Regions from separate parts of the Streptomyces sp. NPDC059256 genome, predicted to be linked through region 1. Evidence: riboswitches for the same ligand, from Rfam matches in the RefSeq annotation. Region 1 holds a riboswitch; each other region holds the start of a gene.

The links. Region 1 has a riboswitch for thiamine pyrophosphate ahead of thiO (glycine oxidase ThiO). Riboswitches for the same ligand answer to the same signal wherever they lie in the genome.
Region 2: linked by a shared signal. The riboswitch ahead of thiC (phosphomethylpyrimidine synthase ThiC) and the one ahead of thiO (glycine oxidase ThiO) in region 1 are both predicted to bind thiamine pyrophosphate.
Region 3: linked by a shared signal. The riboswitch ahead of ACFXJL_RS00405 (thiamine ABC transporter substrate binding subunit) and the one ahead of thiO (glycine oxidase ThiO) in region 1 are both predicted to bind thiamine pyrophosphate.

What each region holds. Positions count from the first base shown of each region.
Region 1 covers NZ_JBHYZO010000005.1:101,570-103,765, forward strand. Annotated here, with positions in the region: gene thiO (glycine oxidase ThiO) at 1-988, opposite strand, end outside; TPP riboswitch at 994-1,107, opposite strand; gene ACFXJL_RS14395 (hypothetical protein) at 1,214-1,561, shown strand; gene ACFXJL_RS14400 (NAD(P)/FAD-dependent oxidoreductase) at 1,635-2,196, shown strand, end outside.
Region 2 covers NZ_JBHYZO010000002.1:226,590-228,785, reverse strand. Annotated here, with positions in the region: gene ACFXJL_RS05595 (YibE/F family protein) at 1-813, opposite strand, end outside; TPP riboswitch at 1,038-1,195, shown strand; gene thiC (phosphomethylpyrimidine synthase ThiC) at 1,188-2,196, shown strand, end outside.
Region 3 covers NZ_JBHYZO010000001.1:98,359-100,554, reverse strand. Annotated here, with positions in the region: gene rlmN (23S rRNA (adenine(2503)-C(2))-methyltransferase RlmN) at 1-574, shown strand, start outside; TPP riboswitch at 706-815, shown strand; gene ACFXJL_RS00405 (thiamine ABC transporter substrate binding subunit) at 900-1,994, shown strand; gene ACFXJL_RS00400 (ABC transporter permease) at 1,970-2,196, shown strand, end outside.

The sequences.
Region 1 (2,196 bases):
GGCGCAGCCCGGCCCGGGTCTCGACCAGGGGGAGTTCGGTGATGCCGGGCACCAGTTCGTGGGCGTCCCGCAGCAGTTCGTAGACGCCTCCCGCGGTGACCGTGGTGTCCCATCCCAACTCTTCGCTGGTCGCGCCGACGACGAGTTCGCCATCGTGTCGGGGCACCAGATAGACGGAGCCGCCCCGCACCACCGCCCGGACGGTCCGGGAGAGGAAGGGGGCGAAGGCGGCGGGCACGGTCAGCCGCAGGACCTGCCCCTTGACCGGCCGTACCGGTGGCAGGACGTGCGGCGGCACGCCTTCCAGGTCCCTGCTGTAGCTGCCGCCCGCGAGCACGACCTGCTCGGCGTGGAGCTCCCGACCGTCCGCGAGCCGGACGCCCACCGCCCGGTCGCCGCGAACGGTGAGGGACTGTGCCCATTGGCGGTGGAAGACCACCCCGGCCCGTTCGCAGGCGGTGACCAGCGCTGAGGTGAGCCGCCGCGGGTCGACCTGGTGGTCGCCGTCCACCCGCAGCCCGCCGCGTACGCCCGGGGCGAGCATCGGTTCGAGGCGTCGGCACTCGCGGCCCGACAGCCACTGCGATTCCAGCCCGGAGCGCTGTTGCAGGGCGTGGAGCTCCCGTAGATGGGCCCGGTCGTCGCTGTCGAGGGCGACCGCCAGGGTGCCGCAGGGTCGGTAACCGACCTCCTGCCCGCTGCACTCCTCCAGTTCGGCGGTGAAGTCGGGGTAGCGGCGGGCGGATTCCAGATTGAGGGCGAGCAGCGCCTGTTCGCCGTAGTGGAGTTCGGTGACGGCCGCGAGCATGCCCGCGGCGACCTGGGCCGCACCGCCGCCCGGCGTCGGATCGACGACGGCGACGTTCAGGCCGTGCTGTGCGGTCCGCCAGGCCGTCGCCAGGCCGATGATCCCGCCCCCGATGACGAGGACGTCGATGCCCCGGGACGGTTCGTGCGCGCCCTGCGCGGTGGCGCGGGTGCGGGGAATGTACGGCACGGTGGGCCAGCTCCTCCCTTCGCCGGCATGACCCGGATCAGGTTCGTACGGTCGGAGGCCGGTCAGCCTCCCTCTCAGCCCGGTGCGTCCGGGCTCCCGCGAGTGCTTTACGGTGGCCACCCTAACCCCCGGCCCCAACTCGCGTTAAGTGTCGGCCGCGCACCGCAGCGGCCCCCGGTTCGATCGAGTGGGCCCAGGAACGAGGGAGTACGGAGCATGGCAAGGTCACTGGACGGGCTCGTCCTCGCCCCCGTCGCGGATCAGGCACCGGGCCAGGTGGGCACCAGCACCCGGTTCGCCTACCACGAGCGGGAGGGTCGGATCTGGGCCGAGTACGAGGGCGGTGACGTGGTCCAGGGCTTCCTGGTCGGGTCCCGCGAGGGCGATCGGATCGACTTCCGTTACGTCCAGCTCAAGACCGATGGGACCACCTCATCGGGTCACTGCGTCTCCTCGGTCGTCGAGTTGCCCGACGGACGGATCCGGTTGGACGAGACCTGGGAGTGGGAATCGCAGGAGGGCCGCGGCACGAGCGTGGTCGAAGAGGTCGCCCCGCTCCCCTGACGCTACGTCAGCTGTTTAGGGTGGAGGCGTGAGCGAGCAGCAGAGACAGCGCGTGACGGTCGTCGGTGCGGGCATGGCGGGGGTGCAGACCGCCGTCGCACTGCGCGAGCAGGGCTTCACCGGCCCCATCACCCTGATCGGAGCCGAACCCCACCAGCCGTACGACCGACCGCCCCTCTCCAAGGCCGTACTGCTCGGCAAGGCGGAGGACTCCGCCTTCGAGGTCGACTTCGAGGCACTGGACATCGAACTCCGCCTGGGCGTCGACGTCACCGGAGTGCGCGCCGCCGTGAAGGAGTTGGACACCGAGGCGGGGCCCGTCCCCTACGACACCCTGATCATCGCCACCGGGGCCGAACCGATCGAACTGCCGGGCACCGAGGGCGTCCCGGGCGTCCATCTGCTGCGCACCCTCGATGATGCGGCCCGACTGCGGCCCGTCCTCGACCGGCAGCACGACATCGTGGTCGTCGGCGCGGGGTGGATCGGTGCCGAGTTCGCCACGGCGGCCCGGGCGGCCGGTTGTGCGGTCACCGTGGTCGAGGCCGCGGACCTCCCACTGGTCGGTGCGCTGCCCGCCGAGGTCGCGGCTCCGATGGCGGCCTGGTACGGCCAGAGCGGAGTGCACCTGCTCA
Region 2 (2,196 bases), on a different contig from region 1:
GAGCAGGGTCATCGGGAAGCCACGGTTCACGTCGATGACGGCGTACTGGAGGTCGCGCGGGGCGTCGGGAGCGTACGCGACCACCACTTCCTGGCCCTGTTGCAACTGCCGCGATGCGTCGGGCTGGATGACTTCGGTGAAGACGCGCCCCATGTCCTTGCCCGTGGTGAGCTGGACCTTCGCCTTCTTGCACTGGCCCTGCTGGCCGTTGACCGCCTCCCGGCCCTCGGGTGTGCTGGTGTCTCCCGTCGGCGGCACCTGGGCGACGTTCACGTCCTTGCAGTCGACCCGCTGCACGCTCGTCACCTTGCCCTGCTCGGTCTGCCGGTCGAATCCGACGCCGGTGCGTTCATGACCGGGCGCTGAGCCGGGCCAGAGCACGAGGAGCCCCACGACGACCGCGGTGGCGAAAGGAATCAGCACCGCGGCGATCACCTTGCGAAGGTGCCGTGAAACGGGCATGGCGGGGCCATGGCTGTGCGAGTGCGAGTGGGAGTGACCGGACGGGGCGGCAGGAGAGGGACGGCCCGGAGGATGGCCGTGGCCGTGGCCGGACCCGGACCCGGGGCCGTGGCCGGGGTCGGCGGAAGGGACGGGCGTGGAGAACTGCCCAGCGGACTCGTAGCCCCGGGCGTCGTGCGGGACGGGCCGGTCCCGCAACGCCGCGTCCGGAAGGCCGTGGTGGCCCTGCGGGCCGGGGGCGTACGGCGGCTGGCCCGCGCCGTAGCCCTGGGTCGGCGGGTGCTCGGGGACGCTTCCCGAGTCGGCTGCGGGGCCCGCAGGTTGGCCCTGGGGCTCGGACCACACAGGCATCGGCCGCCGGCGCGGCGGAACGGAGTTTGGGGGAGAGTCCGGTGTCTCCTGCGAGCGCTCCAACGACTCCCGTGGCGGACGATGGGACTCCGGAGAGACAGGTCCCCACTGGGGATCGGGCCCTTGCTGGGGGTCGGACGGCGAAGAGGTCACCGACCGATCATCGCAAGAACGGCAGGGGGCCTCTGTTCAGCGCGCCAGAAAGGGCGCTAGCGTGGTGGCACCTTTGCACACGCGGGAGCTCGGAGCACCGGGCTGAGAGGGCGCTGACCTCCGTAGAGCCGACTGGCCTAAGCCAGCACGGCAGTGACGGAAGCCGCTGCGTCGACCGCCGAACCTGTTACCGGGTAATGCCGGCGTAGGGAGTAGGTCTTATGACCGTTCAGGATGCACGCACGTCTGCCGTCGACCAGGTCGGATCCACCGAATCGGGCGACGCCATCGAATCCGCCGCTTCGACCGGACGGAAGCCGGGCTGGCACAAGGGGTACGTCGAGGGCTCGCGTCCCGACCTCCGGGTGCCCGTTCGACAGGTGCACCTCACCAACGGGAAGGACGTGACGCTGTATGACACCTCCGGCCCGTACACCGATCCCGTCGTCGACACCGATGTACGGCGTGGGCTGGCGCCGCTGCGGGAGAACTGGATCATCGCTCGGGGGGACACCGAGGAGTACGCGGGCCGTCCGGCCCGTCCCGAGGACGACGGACTCAAGCACACCTCCCCGCGCGGCGGACTGAGGAATCTCGACGCGGTCTTCCCCGGCCGACCGCGTCAGCCCCGTCGAGGGCGCGACGGACAGCCGGTGACGCAACTGGCGTATGCGCGCCGTGGCGAGATCACTCCTGAGATGGAGTACGTCGCGATCCGCGAGAACGTCTCACCCGAGGTCGTACGGGAGGAGATCGCCGCAGGTCGGGCGGTGCTGCCCGCCAACGTCAACCATCCGGAGATCGAGCCGATGATCATCGGCAAGCGATTTCTGGTGAAGGTCAACGCCAACATCGGCAACTCGGCGGTCACTTCCTCCATCGAGGAGGAGGTGGACAAGATGACCTGGGCGACCCGGTGGGGTGCTGACACGGTCATGGACCTGTCCACCGGACGCAACATTCACACGACCCGTGAGTGGGTGCTGCGCAACTCCCCGGTCCCGATCGGGACGGTTCCGCTCTACCAGGCGCTGGAGAAGGTGGACGGCCGGGCCGAGGAGCTGAACTGGGAGATCTACAAGGACACGGTCATCGAGCAGGCCGAGCAGGGCGTGGACTACATGACCGTCCATGCGGGGGTGCTGTTGCGGTACGTGCCCCTCACCGCGCGCCGCAAGACGGGCATCGTGTCCCGTGGCGGCTCGATCATGGCCGCCTGGTGTCTCGCCC
Region 3 (2,196 bases), on a different contig from region 1:
CGTTTTCATGGGGATGGGCGAACCACTCGCCAACTACAAGCGGGTCGTGGGTGCCATCCGCCGTCTCACCGACCCGGAGCCCGACGGGCTGGGCATCTCCCAGCGCGGGATCACCGTGTCGACCGTCGGCCTGGTGCCGGCCATGCTGCGCTTCGCCGACGAGGGCTTCAAATGCCGCCTCGCGGTATCGCTGCACGCCCCCGATGACGAACTGCGCGACACCCTCGTCCCCGTCAACACCCGCTGGAACGTCCGCGAGGTCCTCGACGCAGCGTGGGAGTACGCCGAGAAGTCCGGCCGCCGGGTGTCCATCGAGTACGCGCTGATCCGGGACATCAACGACCAGGCGTGGCGCGGTGACCTCCTGGGGCGTCTGCTGAAGAACAAGCGGGTCCATGTCAATCTCATCCCGCTGAATCCGACCCCCGGCTCCAAGTGGACCGCGTCGCGGCCCGAGGACGAGAGGGCCTTCGTCAATGCGATCGCCGCACACGGGGTCCCCGTCACCGTCCGGGACACCCGGGGGCAGGAGATCGACGGCGCGTGCGGCCAGCTCGCCGCCTCCGAGCGCTGAACAATCCTGCGGGAGGACACGCTCTCCGTCGGCTCCTTTCACCGACTCCGTCCGTCGGCATCCTTCCTCGGCCGTGGGACCCCTGCCGCCGAGGGGTGTGGACCTTGTAGGGTGTGCCTCGTACATCTGCATATATCCGACAGGGGAGCGCCACAGCGCTGAGAGTGCGGTTTGAGAAGACCGCAGACCCTCTGAACCTCGCCCAGGTCATTCTGGGTAGGGAGTTCGGACACCACTCAAGCTGTTGCGCCCTGCCCGGAATCCTCGTGCGCGAGGACCGGGCGGGGCCGCGTCTCTTCCTGGCCACCCCCAGGAGGAATTGTCAGTGAGCACCATCAAGAAGGTCACCGTCACCGCGCTGGCCGCGGCGCTGGGCGTCACCACGCTCGCCGCCTGTGGGAGCGACGGGGACGCCAAGGACGGCGGGTCGGGCAGCTCGTCCAAGACGGTCACCCTGGTCACCCATGACTCCTTCGCCGTGTCCGACTCCGTTCTGGCGGACTTCACCAAGCAGTCCGGATACAAGGTGAAGATCCTCAAGAGCGGGGACGCCGGCACCGCGCTCAACAAGGAGATCCTCACCAAGGGCTCCCCCCAGGGCGACGTCTTCTTCGGTGTCGACAACACGCTGCTCTCCCGTGCCCTCGACAAGGGACTGTTCACCGGATACGAGGCCAAGGGCCTGGACCAGGTGAGCGACGAGGTCCAACTCGACAAGGGCGAGCACCGTGTCACCCCGGTCGACACCGGAGACATCTGCGTCAACTACGACAAGAAGTTCTTCGCCGACAAGAAGCTCGCGCCTCCGGCCACCTTCGACGATCTGATCAAGCCCGAGTACAAGAACCTTCTGGTCGTCGAGAACGCGGCCACCTCGTCGCCCGGCCTCGGCTTCCTCCTCGGAACGGTCGCCCAGTACGGCGAGGACCAGTGGACCGGCTACTGGAAGAAGCTCAAGGCCAACGGGGTCAAGGTCGTCGACGGCTGGGACCAGGCGTACAACGAGGAGTTCTCCGGCTCGGCCGGTGGCAAGAAGGCGAAGGCCGATCGCCCGCTCGTCGTCTCCTACGCCTCCAGCCCGCCGGTGGAGGTCCTCTACTCCAAGCCCCAGCCCACCACCGCCCCGACCGGCGTCGCCACCGGCACCTGTTTCCGCCAGATCGAGTTCGCCGGGCTGCTGGACGGGGCCAAGAACGAGGCGGGCGGCAAGGCGCTGCTGGACTTCATGGTCTCCAAGACGTTCCAGGAGGACATGCCGCTGAACATGTTCGTCAACCCGGTCGTCAAGGACACCAAGCTGCCGGAGCTGTTCACCAAGTTCGGTGTGACCGTCGACAAGCCGGGCACCGTCGCACCCGACACCATCGCCAAGAACCGGGAGCAGTGGGTCCAGACGTGGTCCTCGCTCGTCGTGAAGTAGCACGGACAGGCCGTCGGGCCGAACTGCGGGCAACCGCCGCGCGGCTCGGTCTGATGGCCCTGCCCGTCACCTTCCTCGCCGTCTTCTTCGCCTACCCGGTCGCCGCCATCGTCGGCCGGGGGCTGAGGGACGGCGGAATGTGGCAGTTCGCTCGGATCGGCGAGGTCATCGGTCGTGACGACCTCCAGCGAGTGCTCTGGTT